DNA from 3 places in the Metapseudomonas cellulosilytica genome. Region 2 is predicted to be linked to each of the others. Evidence: predicted binding sites of a transcription regulator. Region 2 holds the regulator's gene; each other region holds the start of a gene.

Region 1 (7,458 bases), on a different contig from region 2:
TTTGCTCGGCATCTACCGCCAGCTGGGCTACCCCTTGCTGGAAGTCTCGGCGCGCCAGGGCGGTGGCATGGAGGACCTGATGGCGCGGCTCGACGGACACATCAGCGTGTTCGTCGGCCAGTCCGGGGTGGGCAAGTCGTCCCTGGTCAACAGCCTGCTGCCGGGCGTCGACACCCGGGTCGGCGCCCTTTCCGAACTCACCGGCAAGGGCACCCACACCACCACCACGGCGCGGCTGTTCCACTTTCCCGGCGGCGGCGAGCTGATCGACTCCCCCGGCATTCGCGAATTCGGCCTGGGCCATGTCAGCCGCGACGACGTCGAGGCGGGCTTCATCGAATTCAACGAACTGCTCGGCACCTGCCGCTTCCGCGACTGCAAGCACGACCGCGAGCCTGGCTGCGCGCTGCTCAAGGCCCTGGAAGACGGCCGCGTGCACCCGCAGCGCATGGCCAGCTACCGGCATATCCTCGCCAGCCTGCCGCAGGACGAGTATTGAAGAAGGCAGGGGACGACTCCACCTAGGGTGCGCTGCGCGCACCGGAAACTCTGCGCGGAGTTGCTGGTGCGCGCGGCGCACCCTACCCCCATGGAACAGAAAGGCCACGCATTGCGTGGCCTTTTTATTGACGCTGGGGGTACTGCCCCTTGGGTTCGTCCATCTTCAGCACCCCGTCTTCGAAGATGTTGAGCTTCTGCCGCAGCTCACGCGGTTGCGCGGGAGCCGACGACGCGCCTGCGGGAGCCTGGGGCGCGGCAGCAGGCGCCGGCGACTGGGGCTGCTCGGGAGCGGCGGGCTTGTCGCCCTCGCCCTGCTCGCCTTCGATGGCGCGCTGGGCCTTCTTGGTCAGGACGATAATGTCGATACGGCGGTTGACCGGGTTGAAGGGGTCGTTGCGATCGAACAGGGCCGACGAGGCATAGCCCACCACCCGCGCCACCTGTTGTTCCGGATAACCACCGGCGATCAGGGCGCGGCGCGCAGAGTTGGCACGCCCGGCGGACAACTCCCAGTTGCCGAATTCACCGTCGCCAGCGTAGGGCTTGGCGTCGGTATGGCCGCTGATGCTGATCTTGTTCGGCACTGCCTTGATGGTCTCGGCGAGGATCAGCAGGATGTCCTCGAAATAGGGCTGCAGGCGTGCGCTGCCGAGGTCGAACATGGGCCGGTTGGCAGCGTCCATGATCTGGATGCGCAGGCCGTCCTGGGTGATCTCGAAGAGGATCTGGTCCTTGAACTTGCGCAGCTCGGGGTTCTCTTCGACCTTGTTCTGCAGCTCCTGCAACAGCAGTTCCAGGCGTTCCCGCTCGATCTGTTCGGCCAGGGTTTCCACCTGGCTGGCGTCCACCTGCTGGTTGTCCGACGTATCCACCGCCGCCTCCTGGGAGTCGGGGGCATCCTTCAATTCCGGATTGAGGGTGCGGTCGGGCGCCGGCGTCGGCGTGCCGCCGAGGTCGATGACGTAGGGGCTGGCGCTTTCGGTGAAACCGATGGGGTCCTTGAAGTAGCCGGAGATGGCCTTCTTCTGCTCCGGCGTGGCCGATGACATCAGCCAGAGCACCAGGAAAAACGCCATCATCGCCGTGGCGAAGTCCGCGAAGGCGATCTTCCAGGCGCCACCGTGATGGCCAGCGGCGTAGCGCTTGACGCGCTTGACGATGATCGGCTGGTTGTTCTCCATGGTTCAGCCTTCAGCTGCCGCGTACGGCCTGCTCCAGTTCGCTGAAGCTCGGGCGGTGCGCCGGGAACAGCGTCTTGCGGCCGAACTCCACCGCCAGGGACGGCGGCATCCCGGACGCCGATGCCACCAGGCAGGCCTTGATGGCCTCGAACACGTTCAGCTCCTCGCGGGCATCGTGCTCCAGGGAAACCGCCAGGGGGCCGAAGAAGCCATAGGCCGCGAGGATACCGAGGAATGTCCCCACCAGCGCCGCGCCCACGTGCTGGCCCAGGGCAGCCTGTTCGGCCTCGCCGAGCATGGCCATGGTGACCACGATGCCCAGCACCGCGGCGACGATGCCGAAGCCCGGCAGTCCGTCAGCGATGCGGTTGACCGCGTGGGACGGGTGTTCCAGCTCTTCCTTCAGGCTGGCCAGCTCCATGTCGAACAGGCCTTCCAACTCGTGGGGAGCCATGTTGCCGGAGGACATGATGCGCAGGTAGTCGCAGATATAGGCGGTCATCCGCTCGTCCTTGAGGATCGAGGGGTACTTGCTGAAGATCGGGCTGGCGGCGGCGTCCTCGATATCGGCCTCGATGGCCATCATCCCTTCCCGGCGGCTCTTGTTGAGGATCTCGTAGAGCAGGCGCAGCACGTCCAGGTAGAAACCGTGGTTGAAGCGCGTGCCGAACATCTTCAGCGACTTCTTGAACACGACCATCGTGGTGCTGCCGGGGTTGGCCTGGAGGAAGGCCCCCAGCGCGGCACCGCCGATGATCATGACTTCGAAAGGCTGGATCAGCGCGGCGAGTTTGCCGTGCGAGAGGAGGTATCCGCCGAGCACGCTGGCGAATACGACGATGATGCCGAGGATTTTTGCCATAGGAGGAAGATTGGGGAGTCAGTAGAAAGGGTTATGAAAGAGCCCCTTCTAATTATCGGAAAATATGCGCCAGACTATAGCCTGTTAAGGCGAAAAGCCAGATTGGCGGCCCCTCTATGTCAACCGCAAAGCCCATGCCACGTAGCCTCGACGGCTGGATCAAGCACCTCGATGGGGTGCGCCTGCCCGTGCCCGCCACCGCCCATGAGCGGGTCCGTCGCGCCCTGGGCGACAGCCGCCGCTCTCTGCGCGAGATCGCCGACCTGACCCAGGACAGCCCCGCCCTCGCCCTCAGCCTGCTGCGGGAGGCCAACGCTGCCGGCAACCTGTTGAGCAGCCCGGCGGACAGCCTGGAAGTCGCCCTAAGCCGCCTGGGCCTGAAGCGCGCGGAAATCCTGCTCAATCGCCTGCCCGCCGTCGCCGAACACGAGATTCCCCACGCCCTGCGCCAGTTGCAGCTGATCGGCCAGCACGCCGCCCAGCAGGCCAATGGCCTGTTCGCCGTCCGCCTGGCGCGTCTCTGGCAGGAAATCCACTGGTGCAGCCTGCTGTTCCTTTCGCCACTCTGGCCGCTGCTGGCCAGTCACCCGGAGTTGTTCGCGATCTGGGAGAAACGCGTCCTGGGCGAAGGCGAGCCGGTCGCCAAAGTGGAACGCGAGCTGCTCGGCGTACCCCTGCTGCGGCTTTGCCAGGCGCTGGCGGAACACTGGAAGCTGCCCGACTGGATCATCCAGGGCTACCGCCTGCTGAACGATGACCGCCGCCTCCTGGTCAAGGCCCTGCACATCGCCCGCGACAACGAACATCCGCTGCACCAGCAGCAGCGACTGGACGCCAACCCGAGCCTGAGCCGCTGGCTGACCCAGCCGGGCAACACGGTCCTGCTGGCCAATGGCCTGGCGATTTCCGCCCACGCGGGCTGGAGCGGCGGTCACAGCCTGCGCTGGCAACGCCTGGCCGGCCTGTTCATGAAAGTGCCGCTGGACGAACTGCAGCAACTGGTGCACCAGCAGGCCGCACAGAGCGGACGCCTGCATGCCCGGGGCGACCTCTGGCACCCGGCGCAGGCGCTGCTCTGGCCCTGGAGCCAGCATCGCCTGCGCCGCGAGCCTGTCGCCGCACCGGCGCCCACTTCCGCAGCCCTGGAAGACTGGCGCCGCCACTGCGCCGAATTGATCCGCGCCCCCAGTCCTTTCGCCAATGTGGTGCAGCTCAGCGCCTGCGCTCGCGACGCGCTGCAGAGCGGCGGCATGCGTCGGGTACTGCTGTTGCTGGCTGACCGCGATCACAGCCGCCTGCTCGCCCAGCAACAGGCCGGCCTGCCCAGGGAGGCCAACGGGCTGCAACTCGATCCCACGCAGAGCCAGGTGCTGCGCCGCCTGCTCAGCCAGCCCGCGCAATTGCGCCTGGGCCCGGACAACATGGCGCAGTTCTCGGCCCTGCTGCCGGGCCAGCTGAAGAGCCTGTTCCCGGGCGACCACCTATTGCTGCGCTCCCTGGCCGTGAATGGCCGCGTGGCCATGCTGGTGGTTGCCGACCAGGATGGGGCCCCCTTCGCCGACCTCAGCCTGCGCGCCTTCGCCAAGACCGCCCAGTGCATCGAGCGAGCCCTCGCCAGCTTCGCCAGACGCGGCCGCTAGGCGCTACAATCCGCCACTTTGCCCATCAATGAATGGAGGCTTCCATGTCCGCCTTCTCCAACCTGCCGCTGGTGATCGAACCGGCTGACCTGGCACCCCTGCTGGGTAATGACGAGCTGATCCTGGTCGATCTCACCAGCGCCGCCCGCTACGCCGCCGGCCATGTTCCGGGTGCCCGCTTCGTCGATCCGAAGCGCACCCAACTCGGCCAGCCACCGGCGCCGGGCCTGCTGCCGGCCAAGGCCGACCTGGAAGCACTGTTCGGTGAGCTCGGCCACCGCAGCGATGCCACCTACGTGGTCTACGACGATGAAGGCGGCGGCTGGGCCGGACGCTTCATCTGGCTGCTGGATGTGATCGGCCACCACCGTTACCACTACCTGAACGGCGGCCTGCATGCCTGGCTGGCCGAAGGCCGGGAAACCAGCGACGCCGTGCCCGCCCCAGTCGGCGGCCCGCTCAGCCTGACCTTGCACGACGAGCCCACCGCCACCCGCGAATACCTGCAGGGCCGCCTCGGCGCCGCCGACCTGGCGATCTGGGACGCCCGTGGCCCCGGCGAGTACAACGGCACCAAGGTACTGGCCGCCAAGGGCGGGCATATACCCGGCGCGGTCAACTTCGAATGGACCGCCGGCATGGACCCGGCCCGTGCCCTGCGCATCCGCACCGACATGGCCGAGATACTCCAGTCCCTGGGCATCACCCCGGACAAGGAAATCGTCACCCACTGCCAGACCCACCACCGCTCGGGCTTCACCTACCTGGTCGCCAAGGCCCTCGGCTATCCGCGGGTGAAAGGCTACGCCGGCTCCTGGTCCGAGTGGGGCAATCATCCGGACACCCCCGTAGAACTCTGAGAGCCTGCTCACGATCAGCTGCGCGTCGGAATAACTGCGTTGAAAATTGCTTCGGAATGCTCATTTACAACACGTAAACTCCGCTTCCTCAGCCACTTTCGCCTTGTTCTTCTCTAGCTCGCGAGATCGTGAACAGACTCTGAGGCACAACCGCCAAGGAAACCCAATGAAAGAACGCCTTTTCCTCATCGGCCAGTACCTGCTGCCCCATAACCTGGTTTCCCGCGTGGCCGGCTGCATCGCCGAATGCCGCGCACGCTGGTTCAAGAACGCCTTCACCGCCTGGTTCGCCAAGCGCTACCAGGTGGACATGAGCGAAGCGCTGGTCGAGGACCTCACCGCCTACGAGCACTTCAACGCCTTCTTCACCCGCGCCCTGAAGCCCGGTGCGCGGCCGCTGGACCAGACGCCTGGCGCGATTCTCTGCCCGGCCGACGGCGCCATCAGCCAGCTCGGCCCGATCGAGCACGGCCGCTGCTTCCAGGCCAAGGGACACAGCTTCAGCGTACTGGAGCTGCTGGGGGGCGACGCCGAGCGCGCCGCGCCCTTCATGGGCGGCGAGTTCGCCACCGTCTACCTCTCGCCCAAGGACTACCACCGCGTGCATGCGCCCCTGGGCGGCACCCTGCGGGAAATGGTCTACGTACCCGGTCGCCTGTTCTCGGTGAATCAGAGCACCGCGGAGAACGTCCCCGAGCTTTTCGCCCGCAATGAGCGGGTGGTGTGCATCTTCGACACCGAGCGCGGCCCCATGGCCGTGGTTCTGGTAGGGGCGATGATCGTCGCCTCGATCGAGACCATCTGGGCAGGCCTCGTCACGCCGCCCAAGCGCGAACTGAAGACCTTCAGCTACGACGAAGCGGCACGCGCTCCCGTCAAGCTGGAGAAGGGCGACGAACTGGGCCGCTTCAAGCTGGGCTCCACCGCCATCGTCCTCTTCGGCCCGGACCAGGTGCGCTGGGCCGAGAGCGCCTGGCCCGGCAGCCCGGTGCGCATGGGCCAACTGATGGCCCTGCCCAAGGACGCCTGATCGACGATCCCCCGGTCGAGCCGATCCCCTCGGCCGGGGCCGGATCAGCAAAGCGCCTGCGGCAGTGGCGAGCTGCCGACTCATCGACAGTCCCGCCAGGGACTAGCTGCCACTGCGCGCAGATGCTGATAGAGTGCTGAAACCCTCTCCACGCCAACGCACGAGACCTCGGAGTAGCCGATCCAGATGGACCACCGGAGCCCGCACCTGCTATTGCGCGTACCTACGCCGAGCAAGCAGAGCCTGTCCTTCTGCGACGCCACTCCCCGCGAGTTGAAACGCTGGATCTCCCACCTGCCGAAGGCCAACCTCGGCGAGACCGCCCGCCAGCTGTACCAGGCCCTGGCGGAGCTGAACCAGCTGATCACCCCGAGCGAGAATCGCCTTCAGCTGCTGGAGCTGATGCGCCCGGAGGTCTGCTTCGTCTGCCAGCATCTGGAGCGCCACTTCCTCGGCCAGTCCATCGTCCTGGACGAGCGTCCGCGCAAGGTGGCCAATCTTTGCCAGGCGCTGCAGAACCATCTGGCCATCGGCTACAAGCTGATCATCGTGCAGGAATCGCAGCGCCCCAGCCGCGACCGTGCTCAAGTCCTCGTCATGGCCCTGCAACGGGCACTGCACAGCCTGAACGGTTCGCTGATCCGCTCCAGCCAGCTGTACTGCCCGGTACCGGAAAGCCTCTGGCTGGAAATGCACCAGCTCTACCAGTTGGCGCGGAGCCGCCAGCTCCATGGCGTGACCGTGCGCGACCCGCAGGCCCGCCACACCCAGGGCCTCAGCGCCGAGCAGACCTACCTGGTCGCCCTGCTGCTGGGCTGCGCGCGCTGCAACCAGATGCGCCAGAGCGGCATCGCCCGCCTGGCCGAAGCGCTGGAAGCCTGGAGCGCGATGGTAAAGCTGCAGTCTGCCGAACTGCCTTCCAGCCTCTTCGCCGTGGCACCACAACTGGATGGGCCGCCGCGCTACAAGTCGCTGTTCCATGAAGTCGAACCATCCACCCTGCTGGGCCTGGACCCGCTGCCGCTGGTGGATGCCATCCGCGAATTCCTGCTGCTGCCACCCGAGCAGCGCAGCCAGTCGCGCCTGCCGATGCCCGAAGGCCTGAGCGTCGACCTGCTGCAGCATCTAGCCTCGGCCTGGGGCGACATTTCCGAGCGGACGTTCCAGCGTAATCCAGGCCACGGCAACCTGACCCTGTGCATCGGCATGAGCGCGCTGCACTTCTTCCTCGCCGGCAGCCGTCCCTTCAGCGAACTGCTCAAGCTGCCACAGGACACCAACCAGGCCGTGTTCAGCACCCTCGCCAAGCGGCCAACGACGGACATCTGGGCCCGTGCCTTCGACGCCCAATCCAACCAGGGCTGGCGACCCGGCGCCCTGGAGG
Region 2 (7,458 bases):
TGGGCATGATGACGCTGCCGGTGCCGCCGTTCCTGCTGGACGTGTTCTTCACCTTCAACATCGCCCTGTCGATCGTCGTGTTGCTGGTCTGCGTGTACGCCATGCGTCCGCTGGACTTCGCCGTCTTCCCCACCATCCTGCTGGTGGCGACCCTGCTGCGCCTGGCGCTGAACGTGGCCTCCACCCGGGTGGTGCTGCTCCACGGCCAGGACGGCCACGACGCCGCCGGCAAGGTGATCCAGGCATTCGGCGACGTGGTGGTGGGCGGCAACTACGTGGTCGGCATCGTGGTCTTCGCGATCCTGATGATCATCAACTTCGTGGTGGTCACCAAGGGCGCCGGGCGCATCTCCGAGGTGAGCGCGCGCTTCACCCTGGACGCCATGCCTGGCAAGCAGATGGCTATCGACGCCGATCTCAATGCCGGCCTGATCGACCAGGCCGAAGCCAAGAAGCGCCGTACCGAGGTGTCCCAGGAGGCCGACTTCTACGGCTCCATGGACGGTGCCAGCAAGTTCGTCCGCGGCGATGCCATCGCCGGCCTGCTGATCCTCTTCATCAACCTGATCGGCGGCATGGCCATCGGCATGTTGCAGCACGACATGAGCTTTGCCGACGCCGGCCGCATCTACTCCCTGCTGACCATCGGCGACGGCCTGGTGGCGCAGATCCCCTCGCTGCTGCTGTCCACCGCCGCGGCCATCATGGTCACCCGGGTGTCCACCTCCGAAGACATGGGGCAGCAGGTCAACCGCCAGATGTTCGCCTCGCCCAAGGCGCTGGCGGTCTCCGCCGCGATCCTCATCGCCATGGGCCTGGTGCCGGGCATGCCGCACGTGTCCTTCGTCGGTCTGGGCCTGATCGCCGCCGGCGGTGCCTGGTGGATCTGGCAGAAGCAGAAGAAGGCCAAGGACGAGGCGGTGCAGGAAGAGAAGCGCCAGCAGGAGCTGCTGCCTGCCCAGCGCGCCCAGGAAACCAAGGAGCTGGGCTGGGACGACGTCACCCCGGTGGACCTGGTGGGGCTGGAAGTGGGCTATCGCCTGATCCCGCTGGTGGACCGCAACCAGGGCGGCCAACTGCTGGCGCGGATCAAGGGCGTGCGCAAGAAGCTGTCCCAGGAGATGGGCTTCCTCATGCCTTCCGTGCACATCCGTGACAACCTCGACCTGTTGCCCAATGCCTATCGCCTGACCCTGATGGGGGTGAGCGTGGCCGAGGCGGAGGTCTACCCGGACCGCGAACTGGCGATCAACCCCGGCCAGGTGTTCGGCACCCTCAACGGGGTGGCCGCCAAGGATCCGGCGTTCGGCCTGGAAGCGGTCTGGATCGACGCCAGCCAGCGCGACCAGGCCCAGTCCCTCGGCTACACGGTGGTGGATGCCAGTACCGTGGTCGCCACCCACCTCAACCAGGTCCTGCACAAGCACGCCCACGAGCTGCTCGGCCACGAGGAAGTCCAGCAGCTCATGCAGCTGCTGGCCAAGAGCTCGCCGCGCCTGGCCGAGGAGCTGGTGCCGGGCATGGTCTCGCTGTCCACCCTGCTCAGGGTTCTCCAGGCGCTGCTGCAGGAGCAGGTGCCGGTGCGCGACATCCGCACCATTGCCGAAGCCATCGCCAACCTGGCGCCCAAGAGTCAAGATCCCGCCGCGCTGGTGGCGGCGGTCCGTGTGGCGCTGGCCCGCGCCATCGTGCAAAGCATTGTGGGACTAGAGCCGGAGCTGCCTGTGATCACCCTGGAGCCCAGGTTGGAACAGATATTGCTCAATAGCATGCAGAAGGCCGGACAGGGTTCGGATGATGGCGTTCTCCTCGAACCCGGCATGGCCGAGAAGCTGCAACGTTCCCTGGTGGAGGCGGCGCAGCGCCAGGAAATGCTCGGCAAGCAGGCGATCCTGCTGGTGGCCGGGCCGATCCGGGCGATGATGTCGCGCTTCGCAAGGCTCGCCGTGCCGACCATGCACGTACTGGCCTACCAGGAAATACCGGACAACAAGCAGGTCACCATAGTCGCGACTGTGGGGCAGAACTAACCGAGGTCAAGGGCCATGCAGGTCAAACGCTTCTTCGCCGCCGATATGCGTCAAGCCATGAAGCTGGTGCGTGATGAACTGGGCGCGGATGCCGCCATCATCGGCACCCGCCGGGTGGCAGGCGGTGTCGAGCTGACCGCCGCGCTGGACTACCCGCTGCCGGCCCCGGCGCCGAGCAAACCCAACCCGGCCCTCGAATCCGAGCTGCGCAAGACCCAGGCGCGCATCGCCGAAGCCCAGGCCGAGCTGACCACCCGCGCCCAGGCAGATGCCGGCAAGGACCGTCAATTGTTCGCCGGTGAGCCGCTGACCGCCATCGAGTCGGAACTGCCGGAGTCCGCCCTGGCCGCCGCCCTGAGCCGCCCGCGTCCGGTCGCCCGCCCGGTGGAGCCGGTCAGCGCGCCGCGGCCCGCCCATGTGGACCAGGCTGCCCTCGATGCCATGCGTTTCGAGCTGAGCGGCCTGCGTGAACTGATCGAAGTGCAGCTGGGTTCCATCGCCTGGGGCCAGATGCAGAGCCGCCGTCCGCAGCAGGCCAGCCTCTGGCGCCGCCTGCAGCGCATGGGGCTGCCGGCCGACCTCGGCCGCGCCCTGCTGGACAAGGTGGCCAGCGTCGGCGAGCCGCGCCAGGCCTGGCGCATGCTGCTGGCGCACTTGGCCCAAGCCATCCGCACGCCCGCGCAGGAACCGCTGGAAGAGGGCGGGGTGATCGCCCTGGTCGGCCCGGCCGGCATGGGCAAGACCACCACCCTGGCCAAGCTGGCCGCCCGCTACGTGCTCAAATACGGCGCCCAGAGCGTCGCCCTGGTGAGCATGGACAGCTTCCGCATCGGCGCCCAGGAACAGCTCAAGACCCTCGGCCGCATCCTCAATGTGCCGGTGACCCTGGTGGACCCGGGCCAGTCCCTGACCCAGGCGCTTGCGCCACTGGCGCGCAAGCGCGTGGTACTGGTCGACACCGCCGGCCTGCCGGCCAATGATCCGGCCCTGGCCATGCAGCTCGAAGCCCTGGCCAGCCGGACCATCAATGCGAAGAATTACCTGGTGATGGCCGCCACCAGCCAGAGCCAGGTGCTCAAGGCGGCCTATCACAGTTACAAGCGTTGCGGCCTGGTCGGCTGCATCATTACCAAGGCGGACGAAGCGGCCAGCCTGGGCGAGGTTCTGGGGCTGGCTATCGGCCAGCATCTCCCGGTAGCCTATCTGGCCGACGGGCCGCGAATTCCGGATGATCTGCAAGTTCCCCGCAGCCACCAGCTGGTAAGCCGTGCGGTCAGCCTCCAGGCGCCGGAAGACCCGAGCGAGGACGCCATGGCCGAGCTGTTCGCCGGTCTCTACCAGAATCCGGCGCGTCGCGCGGGTTGATGAATTCATTGCGCCGCCCTGGATTGGGCGGCACCAGACAGCCAAGTGGCCCAGTCGATCTGAGACAAGGTATTTGAAATGGGAAGTATGCATCCCGTACAGGTGATCGCGGTGACCGGCGGCAAGGGTGGCGTCGGCAAGACCAATGTGTCGGTGAATCTTTCCCTGGCGCTGGCCGATCTCGGTCGCCGCGTCATGTTGCTGGACGCCGACCTGGGACTCGCCAACGTCGATGTCCTGCTCGGCCTCACCGCCAAACGCACCCTGGCCGATGTGATCAATGGCGAATGCGACCTGCGCGACGTGCTGTTGCAGGGGCCGGGGGGCATCCGCATCGTCCCGGCCGCTTCCGGCACCCAGAGCATGGTGCAGCTTTCGCCCATGCAGCACGCCGGCCTGATCCAGGCATTCAGCGAGATCAGCGACAACCTCGATGTGCTGGTGATCGACACCGCCGCCGGCATCGGCGATTCGGTGGTCAGCTTCGTCCGCGCGGCCCAGGAAGTGATAGTGGTGGTCTGCGACGAGCCGACCTCCATCACCGACGCCTACGCGTTGATCAAGCTGCTGAACCGCGACTACGGCATGAGCCGCTTCCGCGTCCTGGCCAACATGGCCCACAGCCCCCAGGAAGGACGCAACCTCTTCGCCAAGCTGACCAAGGTCACCGACCGCTTCCTCGACGTCGCGCTGCAATACGTTGGCGCCGTGCCCTACGACGAGTCGGTGCGCAAGGCGGTGCAGAAGCAGCGTGCGGTGTATGAAGCCTTCCCGCGCTCGAAGTGCTCGCTGGCCTTCAAGGCCATCGCGCAGAAGGTCGACAGCTGGCCGCTGCCGGCCAATCCGCGGGGCCACCTGGAGTTCTTCGTCGAGCGGCTGGTCAAGCAGCCGTCCGCGGAAAACCCCGTATGACACCCGCATCCGGACTGCGCATGTACGGCAAGGCTCAGGCAAGGGACTCGCAGCATCAGCTGATCGAGCGCTATGCCCCCCTGGTCAAGCGCATCGCCTACCACTTGCTGGCGCGTCTGCCGGCCAGCGTGCAGGTGGAAGACCTGATGCAGTCCGGGATGATCGGCTTGCTCGAAGCCTCGAAGAAATACGACGGCGGCAAGGGCGCCAGCTTCGAAACCTATGCCGGCATCCGCATCCGCGGCGCCATGCTCGACGAGGTGCGCAAGGGCGACTGGGCACCGCGTTCGGTGCACCGCAACACCCGCATGGTGAGCGATGCGATCCGCGTCATCGAAGCGCGTACCGGTCGCGACGCTAAAGATCAGGAGGTTGCTGCCGAACTTGGATTGAGTCTCGAAGACTACTACGGCATCCTGAGCGACACCTTGGGCAGCCGCCTGTTCAGCTTCGACGACCTGTTGCAGGACGGCGAGCATGGCGGGGTGCACGAGGACGCCGGAGTCACCCAACTTTCGCCCTCCAACGAGCTGGAAGAAGAGCGCTTCCAGGCCGCGCTGGCCGACGCCATCGCGAACCTGCCGGAGCGCGAGCGCCTGGTGCTGGCGCTGTACTACGACGAAGAATTGAACCTGAAGGAAATCGGTGAAGTGCTGGGGGTCAGCGAATCGCGAGTCAGCCAATTGCATAGCCAGTGCGCCGCACGCCTGCGTGCGCGGCTCGGCGAATGGCGCGCGCGCTGAATGGCACACCGCTTCCAGATTTGAACGGCGCACCCGGCAAGAGGGGCGTTTGAGACTGTACGGAGGTCGACTTGGACAAGAATATGAAAATCCTCATCGTTGACGATTTCTCGACGATGAGACGCATCATCAAGAACCTCTTGCGCGACTTGGGTTTCACCAATACCGCCGAAGCCGACGACGGCACCACGGCGCTGCCGATGCTGCACAGCGGCAATTTCGACTTCCTCGTGACCGACTGGAACATGCCCGGCATGACCGGGATCGACCTGCTGCGCACCGTCCGTGCCGACGAGCGCCTGAAGCACCTGCCGGTCCTGATGGTGACCGCCGAAGCCAAGCGCGACCAGATCATCGAGGCGGCCCAGGCCGGTGTGAACGGCTATGTGGTCAAGCCTTTCACTGCCCAGGTGCTGAAAGAAAAAATCGAGAAGATCTTCGAGCGGGTCAACGGCTGATGCCAGCCGCGAGGGCACCATGGAGCAGAACGAAACCCTGCTGGGAGACTTCGAGTCGACCCTGAAAGTCCGTGCGCGGGAACTGGTGGAAAGCCTGGAAAGAGGCAACTTCACCGACGCCGTGCAACTCATCCACGAACTCAATCACGTCCGTGATCGCGGCCTCTACCAGGAAGTCGGCAAGCTCACACGCGAACTGCATAACGCCATCGTCAATTTCCAGATCGACCCGCACCTGCCCCACGCCCAGGAAATGTCGCAGATCGCCGACGCGACCGACCGCCTGGGCTATGTGGTGCAGATGACCGAGAAGGCCGCCAACCGCACCATGGACCTGGTGGAAGAGAGCGCGCCCTTGCTGGGCGGGCTGGGCGACGAGGCCCGGCAGCTGGGCGAGGAGTGGGGCCGCTTCATGCGCCGGGAAATCGGCGCGGACGGTTTCCGCGAGCTGGCCCGGCGCATCGAGCAGTTCCTCGCGCGCAGCCAGCGCGACAGCGATACGTTGTCCGCCAGGCTCAACGACATCCTGCTGGCCCAGGACTACCAGGACCTCACCGGCCAGGTGATCAAGCGCGTGACCCAACTGGTCACCGAGGTGGAGAGCAACCTGGTCAAGCTGGTGCTGATGGCCAGCCAGGTGGATCGCTACGCCGGCATCGAGCACGACCACGCCCTGCTGCGCGCCGAGCTGGAACAACAAAAAAATCCTTCCAGGGGTGAAGGTCCGCAGATCCATGCCGATAAACGGGAAGACGTGGTGTCCGGCCAGGACGACGTCGACGATCTGCTATCCAGCCTTGGTTTCTAGGGAGCGCTCAAATGAGCTTCGACGCCGATGAAGAAATCCTCCAGGACTTCCTGGTAGAGGCCGGCGAGATTCTGGAGCAACTGTCCGAGCAGCTGGTCGAGCTGGAAAGCCGCCCGGACGACATGGACCTGCTCAACGCGATCTTCCGTGGTTTCCATACCGTGAAAGGCGGTGCCGGCTTCCTCCAGCTCAATGCCCTGGTGGAGTGCTGCCACATCGCCGAGAACGTCTTCGACATCCTGCGCAAGGGCGAACGCCGCGTGGATGCCGAGCTGATGGACGTGGTGCTGCAGGCCCTGGACACGGTCAACGAGATGTTCAGCGAGGTGCGTGAGCGGAGCGAACCGACACCCGCCACCCCCGCGCTGCTGGCCGCGTTGTCGCGCCTGGCTGAGCCGGGCGGCAGCGAGCCCGCGGCTGCCATCGCCGTGGTGCCGGCAGCGCCGCAAGCCACCGCGGACATCACCGACAGCGAGTTCGAGCAACTGCTGGAGGCCCTGGGCGACAACGTCGGCGGCAGCGCCGAGCCCACTGCCGTGGCGGCCGATGAAATCACCGACGACGAGTTCGAAGCGCTCCTCGACCAGCTCCACGGCAAGGGCAAGTTCGCCGGTGCCGTGGAGCCGGCAACCGCGGTCGCCGCCCATGCATCGACTACTGCCCATGCATCGACCGCCGCCCTGGCGACTGCCGGTGCGGGCGACGAGATCAGCGACGACGAGTTCGAGGACCTGCTCGACCAATTGCACGGCAAGGGCAAGTTCGGTGGTGCCGTGGAAGCGACCGCTGCGCCGGTGGCACCTGCCGCACCTGTCGCGCCAGCGGCCGGCAGCGGCGACAACATCACCGACGACGAATTCGAAGCGCTCCTCGATCAACTGCACGGCAAGGGCAAGTTCATCGGCGCCACCGAAGAACCGGTCGCCGTAGCCGCACCGGCTGCCAGCCGCCCGGCTCCGGTCGCTGCGCCCAAGCCCGCCGCCAAGGCCGAGCCGGCGCCGCGCCAGGCCGCCGCGCCGGCCTCGGGCAATGCTGCCGCCGGCCCCGCCGTGGCCAACGAAACGGAAACCACGGTACGGGTGGATACCGCGCGCCTGGACGAGATCATGAACATGGTCGGCGAACTGGTGCTGGTGCGTAAC
Region 3 (7,458 bases), on a different contig from region 2:
CGAGCTTCGTTTCCAGCTGTTCCAGGCGCCGGGGCGCATAGCGCCCCTCGCGGGCCTTGGCCAGGGCGCTGAGGCTGATGTCGGTGCCGGTCACGCCGAAGTAGTCCGGTCGTTCAGTCCCGCGAAGTGCCTCGGCCGCCAACATGGCCAGTGAATAGGGTTCCTCGCCGCTGGAGCACCCCACGCTCCAGACTTCCAGCGGACGCTCCAGGCCGGCTTCGACGCGCCCGCGCAGATAGCCGGCGAGCAGCTCGAAGGATGCCGGGTGCCGGAAGAAGCGGGTCTCCTGCACGGTCAGGCGGTCCAGCAGGGTGGACCACTCCACCGCACCGCGCGGCCCGTCGGTCACCTGGCGGTAATAGCTGGCATAGTCCGCCACCCCCAGCTCGCGCATGCGCGCGCTCAGGTTGGTCTGGAGAAAGGAGCGGCGCTGGTCAGTGACCACCACGCCGGTGCGCTCCTCGAGCAGCTTCTGCCAGTCGTGGAACTCCGCTGTCGTCATGTCGGCCAGGGGTTTCAAGGCCCAGACGCCGCCTGGCTGCATGCTGTCGTGCCCTTGATTCATGGCCGTCGTGCCGCGGCCTCAGACCGCGGCGCCTCCCGTGGTCAGGCTATGTCCTGGGCTTCCGGCAGCTTGAAGCCGGAAACCGACTTGCGCATCTCGCTGGCCATCTTCGCCAGGTTGCCGATGCTCTTCGCGGTAGCGGTGGTACCGGCGGACGTCTGCGAGGTGATCTCCTGGATCACGTTCATGGTGTTGGAGATGTGGCCAGCCGAGGAGGCTTGCTGACGAGCGGCGTTGGAGATGTTCTGGATCAGCGCCGCCAGGGTCTTGGATACCTTCTCGATCTCCTCCAGGGCCACACCGGCGTCCTGGGCCAGGCGCGCACCGCGGACCACTTCGGAGGTGGTCTGCTCCATGGAGATCACCGCTTCGTTGGTGTCGGTCTGAATGGTCTTCACCAGCGCCTCGATCTGCTTGGTCGCGGCGGAGGAACGTTCCGCGAGGCGCTGTACCTCGTCCGCTACCACGGCGAAGCCGCGGCCCGCGTCACCGGCCATGGAGGCCTGGATCGCGGCGTTCAGGGCGAGGATGTTGGTCTGGTCGGCGATGTCGTTGATCAGGCTCACGATGTCACCGATCTCCTGGGACGATTCACCGAGGCGCTTGATCCGCTTCGAGGTGTCCTGGATCTGCTCGCGGATGTTATCCATGCCGGTGATGGTGTTGTGCACCACTTCGTTGCCCTTGTTGGCGATGGCTACGGAACGTTCCGCTACCGCCGAGGATTCGGAGGCGTTCGCCGATACCTGGTCAATGGACACGGCCATTTCGTTGATCGCGGCGGAGGCGCCGGCGATTTCCTGGGCCTGGTGCTCGGAAGCCTCGGCCAGGTGCATGGCGGTGGCCTGGGTTTCCTGGGCGGCGGCGGCCACCTGCACGGCGGTCAGGTTGATGGTTTCCACCAGTTCGCGGAGCTGGTCGATGGAGTAGTTGATGGAGTCCGCGATGGCGCCGGTGAAGTCCTCGGTCACGGTCGCGGCCACGGTCAGGTCACCGTCGGCGAGGTCGGCGATCTCGTCGAGCAGACGCAGGATCGCCGCCTGGTTGCGTTCGTTCTTCGCGGCGGTCTCGGCCAGCCGGCTGCGGGTGCTCTGCACCATGACCAGGCCGATGAGGATGATCGAGCCCAGGGCCAGCACGCCCAGCACGTAGCCGGCGAAGCTGTTCAGGTCACGGCTGGAAGCCAGGTTCTCGAAGCCGCTGGTCAGCGCGGAAGCCTTGTCCAGCAGGGTCTGGGAACCGGTGAAGATGGTGTTGGCGGACTCACGGACCTGGAAGAGTTCGGGCGAGGTCTCGAGGATCTCGTCCACCGAGCCGGAAACGAATTCGAAGAGCTCGGCGATCTCCTGCAGGCGCTCCAGGGCCTCGGTATTGGTGACCTTGGTGATCTCCATCGCCGCGTTGCCTTCGCGCATGGCGCCCAGTACGCGACCGAACAGGCTGGCGTCGCGGCCGAACATGTCGGCGGCCTGGACCGAGTCTTCGTCACCGGCCAGCACCTTGTTCACCGAACCGAGGATACGTTCGGCCAGCAGCGACTGGCGCTGGGCCACGGAAACCTGGCTGGCGGGCGCGCCGCTTTCGAGGAGGATGTCCACCACTTCCTCGTACTCGACCTGCAGCTGCGGAATGGTTTCGGCCAGGGTGGCGGCCACCTGGTGCAGGGAGAGCACGGTCTGCTCGCTGGCAAGGATGGCGTCGGCGTTCTTGCGCAGGCTGTCCCAGTCCTTCTGCACGGGGTCCATCTCGGCTTTCACGGCAGCGGGTGCGGCAGGCAGGCCGGTGGAAGCGTCGCCCTTGACGAGGAAGTTCCAGCGTTGCTCGAAGTCGTTACGCGCGTCCTTCAGCAGGGCGAAGGCCTCTGCCTTGCCCGCCGCGGCCTCGCTGGAGTTCTTGGCGATACGCTGGGAGAGCACGCGCAGCTCGCCGGCGTGGCTGATGTATTCCTTGTCGTAGTTCGCCTGGGTGTTGAGGTACGCGAAGTTCGCGAACAGCAGCACGATGGCGACGATCAGGACCACGAAGAGTCCGGCGATCAGCGACGTGCTGCGCACCCCGGAAAACAGATTGCCTGAGTTCAGTCTTTTCATTATCGGGCCCCCGCCTGGACCAACCACTTGTTCCCATGTAACGCCAAAGGGCCGGCAAAGCCGGCCCAACCTTGAAGCTGCGGCGCCGGAAACTGCGTCCCGGCAACCACCGCGGAGCGCCAGGCGCCCCGCGTCGAATCTAGACCGCCACCTCGATGAACGCCTGGTGCTGCGCCAGCGCATGCGGGCTGAACACCAGCCAGGGCTGTTCGCGATTGAACACGCCGTGGATGAAGGGCTGGATACTGGCCTCCAGCGGGGGCAGTTCCTCGCTGAAGGCATCGACCAGGAAATGCTGCATGCCGAAGACTTCGTCGACGATGAGCCCGGCGAAGATCTCCTGGTGGTCCACCACCAGTACCCGGCGCTGCTTGCGCAGGGGCGAGAGTTCGCTACCGAAGAAACCGCACAGGTCCATGATCGGCAACAGGCGGCCGCGCACGTTGGCGACGCCCTTGACCCAGGTTTTCACCCCCGGCAGCAAGGTGTAGCGCGGCTCGTGCAGCACTTCGCTGACCTCGCCCATGGGCGCCACGAACAGGCGTTCGCCCATGCGGAAACCGATGCCGCTCCAGCTCTGCACCACCTCTTGTTGCGCAGGCAGGCCCGCGGCCAACGCGCGACAGCGCTGGTCGATCGCCTGGAGGAGCTGGAAGGGGGTCTGCGAATCCGACATGACGACCGGCCTTGGCCTGTTTCTAATAATTATCGGGTCGGGGACCGGCCTGGCATCAGCCGGCCAGTACCGTGTTCAGGGTCTTGATCAGGGTGTCTTCTTCGATCGGCTTGGTCAGGTAGTCCTTGGCGCCCTGGCGCTTGCCCCAGACCTTGTCGGTTTCCTGATCCTTGGTGGTGACGATGATCACCGGGATATGGCTGGTATCGGCGTCCTTGGTCAGCTGACGGGTCGCCTGGAAGCCGTTCAGGCCCGGCATCACGATATCCATCAGCACGGCGTCCGGCTTCTCCTGTCGGGCCAGTGCCACGCCATCGGCGCCATTCTCCGCCTTGAGTACCTGGTGACCGTGCTTCTCGAGCATCGCGGTCAGCTTGTACATCTCGGTCGGCGAGTCATCAACAATCAGAATACGAGCCATGGTGTTCCCCATACGGAAAGGCTTCACCGGCCTTCAGGCCGGACTTCAGGAGGCTTGCTCCACCGGGGTGAAATCGGGGACGTGAGTCTTGATCGCGCCGAGCAGCTCTTCCTTGCTGAAGGGCTTGGTGAGGTACTGGTCGGAACCGACGATGCGACCCTTGGCCTTGTCGAACAGGCCGTCCTTGGAGGACAGCATGATCACCGGGGTGGACTTGAAAGCGCTGTTGTTCTTGATCAGGGCGCAGGTCTGATAACCGTCCAGGCGCGGCATCATGATGTCGACGAAAATGATGTTCGGGTGGGAATCGGCGATCTTGGCCAGGGCATCGAAACCATCGACTGCGGTGATGACCTCGCACCCCACCTTCTTGAGCAGAGTCTCGGCGGTACGACGAATCGTTTTCGAATCGTCGATCACCATGACCTTCAAACCCTCGGAATGCTGTTCCATGTTCGCCCTACCATCGCCTCGGTGAGTCGTTATTCTGCTTTATATACATGCCTGAGGCCCTGCAACCGACGGGCTGCGACCCAATCGTCGGGCCTTTTTAGCACAGTCTCCAGACGCAAGCTACACGGCCCCCGCATCTGCGATCCTTCCCATCCAGGGGAAGGTTTTTTCCTTGACCGCGGTCAATGCCGGCGCCACCCTGAGCGCCTCATCCAACCGGCCCGCCGGCTTCGGCGCGCCCCTTGCAACCTGTTGCGGAGACCCCCCATGAGCGTTCGCCTCGGGATCGTCATGGACCCCATTGCGCAAATCTCCTTCAAGAAGGACAGCTCCCTGGCCATGCTGCTGGCCGCCCAGGAGCGCGGCTGGTCGTTGTTCTACATGGAGCAGCAGGACCTATACCAGAAAAACGGTGAAGCTTTCGCGCGCATGCGCCCCCTGAAGGTGTTCCTCGACCCGGAGCACTGGTTCGAGCTGGAAGCCGAGGCGGACACCCCGCTGGCCGAACTGGACGTGATCCTGATGCGCAAGGACCCGCCCTTCGACAACGAGTACGTCTACTCCACCTACCTGCTGGAACAGGCCGAACGGGCCGGCGTGCTGGTGGTCAACCGCCCGCAGAGCCTGCGCGACTGCAACGAGAAGTTCTTCGCCACCCTGTTTCCCCAACTGGCGCCGCCGACCATTGTCAGTCGCCGCGCCGACATTCTGCGCGAGTTTGCCGAAGAGCAGCGTGACATCATTCTCAAACCCCTTGATGGCATGGGCGGTTCGTCGATCTTCCGCCATCGCGTGGGCGACCCCAACCTCTCGGTGATCCTCGAGACCCTCACCGGCCATGGCCGCCACCAGATCATGGCGCAGCGCTATCTGCCGGCGATCAAGGACGGCGACAAGCGCATCCTGATGATCGACGGCGAGCCGGTGCCTTACTGCCTGGCACGCATCCCCGCCGAGGGCGAGACCCGCGGCAACCTGGCCGCCGGCGGCCGCGGCGTGGCCCAGCCGCTCTCCGACCGCGACCGCGAGATCGCCGCCACCGTCGGTCCGACCCTGCGGGAAAAAGGCCTGCTGTTCGTCGGCCTGGACGTGATCGGCGACCACCTCACCGAGATCAACGTCACCAGCCCCACCTGCATCCGCGAGATCGACAAGGCGTACGACACCCGCATCGGCGAGCGGCTGATGGATGCCATCGACGGGAAGCTGCAAGCCTCGGGTCGCAAGCGCCAAGCTTGACGCAGCTAACAGCTTGGCGCTTGTCGCTTGCAGCGCTCAGCTCGACTTGGGCAGACTGCGCGGCTATCTGAATCAAGCTGACTGGCGATGAACGCAGCCGTTATTACCTCCGCCCAACAGTCCGCCGGCGTCCGCCCGGCGGACCGGCTGGGCTTTACCCTGTTTCTCGCCGCCGTGCTGCACGTCGCCCTGATCCTCGGCGTCGGCTTCACCTTTGGCGACCCGCAGCAGATCAGCAAGACCCTGGAAATCACCCTGGCCACCTTCAAGAGCGAAGAGGCCCCGAAGAAGGCCGACTTCCTCGCCCAGGCCAACCAGCAGGGCAGTGGCACCCTGGAGCACAAGGCCAAGCCCAAGACCACCGAGAAGGCGCCCTTCCAGGACAAGGAAATCCGCAAGGCCACCCCGCCCGCGGCACCGCCCCAGGCACCGAAGAAGGAAGCGCCCAAGGCCGCCGTGGCCACCAAGAGCCCGCAGCCGCAGAAGACCACGGTCAAGCGCGAGCAGACCAAGCCGCAGCCCCAGGCCGCGCCGGCGCCCACATTCGACAGCTCGCAGCTCTCCAGCGAAATCGCCAGCCTCGAGGCCGAACTGGACAAGGAGCGCCAGCTCTACGCCAAACGCCCGCGCATCCACCGCCTCAGCGCCGCCTCGACCATGCGCGACAAGGGCGCCTGGTACAAGGAAGAGTGGCGCAAGAAGATCGAACGCATCGGCAACCTCAACTACCCGGAAGAGGCCCGCCGCCAGCGCATCTACGGCAACCTGCGGCTGCTGGTGTCGATCAACCGCGACGGCACCCTGTACGAGGTGCAGGTGCTGGAGTCCTCCGGCCAGCCGGTACTGGACCAGGGCGCCATGCGCATCGTGCGTCTCGCCGCGCCCTTCGCCCCCTTCACCGGCGACCTGGCGGATATCGACCGCCTGGAGATCATCCGCACCTGGCGTTTCGAACGCGGCGACCGCCTGTCGAGCAATTGAGAGCAGCAGGACCGGATAGGCTCTAGGCTTCAACCAGTGGCAGCGACTGAAGCGGCGCCTTGCCGCTTGAAGCCTGCAGCCTTAAGCCTGAAACTAGCTGACATGAAAAGCGCACCGAGCTACCTCAAGCACCACTTCCTGATCGCCATGCCGCACATGGCCGATCCCAACTTCGCCCAGACCGTCACCTATCTGGTGGAGCATAACGAGCAGGGCGCGATGGGGTTGGTGATCAACCGGCCCAACGGCCTGAGCCTGAGCGACGTACTCGAGCAGCTGCGCCCGGAAATCACGCCGCCGGCGCGCTGCCAGGGCGTGCCCATCTACGCCGGCGGCCCGGTACAGACCGACCGCGGCTTCGTCCTGCACCCCACGGGCCACAATTTCCAGGCCACCCTGGAGCTGGGGGAACTGGCCCTGTCCACCTCCCAGGACGTGCTCTTCGCCATCGCCGACGGCGGCGGCCCGCAGAAAAGCCTGGTGGCCCTCGGCTACGCGGGCTGGGACGCCGGACAGCTGGAAGCCGAACTCGCCGAAAACTCCTGGCTGACCTGCCCGGCGGACCTGGCCATCCTCTTCGACACCCCGACCGAGCAGCGCCTGTCCGCCGCCGCCGCGCGCCTGGGGGTCAACCTCAGCCTGCTCACCGCCCAGGCCGGGCACGCCTGATGGCCGAACCCAAACCCCTGCGCCTGCTGCTCGGCTTCGACTACGGCACCAGACAGATCGGCGTCGCCGTGGGCCAGGCGGTCACCGGCCAGGCCCGCGAGCTGAAAGTGCTGAAGGCCCAGAACGGCGTGCCGGACTGGCAGCACGTGGAAGCCCTGATCCGCGAATGGCAGCCCGACGCCATTGTCGTCGGTCTGCCGCTGAACATGGACGGCACCCCCAGCGAGATGAGCGCCCGCGCGGAGAAGTTCGCCCGGCGCCTGAACGGCCGCTTCAACCTCCCGGTATTCACCCACGACGAGCGCCTGACCACCTTCGAAGCCAAGGGCCAGCGCATGGCCCAGGGCCAGCGCGACGGCTACCG

The links. Region 2 encodes FliA, which starts transcription of late flagellar genes. Its sites were predicted from a motif close to CTAAAGTTTNNNNNNNNNNNGCCGNTAA; they were not measured.
Region 1: a site for FliA is predicted at 2,597-2,624, ahead of motA (flagellar motor stator protein MotA). Genes of this name have one in related genera too.
Region 3: a site for FliA is predicted at 2,704-2,731, ahead of ACFW0H_RS07285 (methyl-accepting chemotaxis protein). Genes of this name have one in related genera too.

The regions. Positions count from the first base shown of each region.
Region 1 is NZ_JBHZGN010000005.1:172,497-179,954, reverse strand. Features, by position in the region: gene rsgA (small ribosomal subunit biogenesis GTPase RsgA) at 1-499, shown strand, start outside; gene motB (flagellar motor protein MotB) at 624-1,682, opposite strand; gene motA (flagellar motor stator protein MotA) at 1,693-2,544, opposite strand; gene ACFW0H_RS08405 (HDOD domain-containing protein) at 2,661-4,184, shown strand; gene rhdA (thiosulfate sulfurtransferase) at 4,229-5,044, shown strand; gene asd (archaetidylserine decarboxylase) at 5,211-6,074, shown strand; gene ACFW0H_RS08390 (molecular chaperone) at 6,261-7,458, shown strand, end outside.
Region 2 is NZ_JBHZGN010000006.1:73,330-80,787, forward strand. Features, by position in the region: gene flhA (flagellar biosynthesis protein FlhA) at 1-2,030, shown strand, start outside; gene flhF (flagellar biosynthesis protein FlhF) at 2,046-3,395, shown strand; gene fleN (flagellar synthesis regulator FleN) at 3,474-4,307, shown strand; gene fliA (RNA polymerase sigma factor FliA) at 4,304-5,050, shown strand; gene ACFW0H_RS09525 (chemotaxis response regulator CheY) at 5,134-5,508, shown strand; gene ACFW0H_RS09530 (protein phosphatase CheZ) at 5,528-6,316, shown strand; gene ACFW0H_RS09535 (chemotaxis protein CheA) at 6,328-7,458, shown strand, end outside.
Region 3 is NZ_JBHZGN010000004.1:249,315-256,772, reverse strand. Features, by position in the region: gene ACFW0H_RS07290 (protein-glutamate O-methyltransferase) at 1-544, opposite strand, end outside; gene ACFW0H_RS07285 (methyl-accepting chemotaxis protein) at 607-2,655, opposite strand; gene ACFW0H_RS07280 (chemotaxis protein CheW) at 2,795-3,331, opposite strand; gene pilH (twitching motility response regulator PilH) at 3,387-3,752, opposite strand; gene pilG (twitching motility response regulator PilG) at 3,798-4,205, opposite strand; gene gshB (glutathione synthase) at 4,473-5,444, shown strand; gene ACFW0H_RS07260 (energy transducer TonB) at 5,532-6,425, shown strand; gene ACFW0H_RS07255 (YqgE/AlgH family protein) at 6,528-7,094, shown strand; gene ruvX (Holliday junction resolvase RuvX) at 7,094-7,458, shown strand, end outside.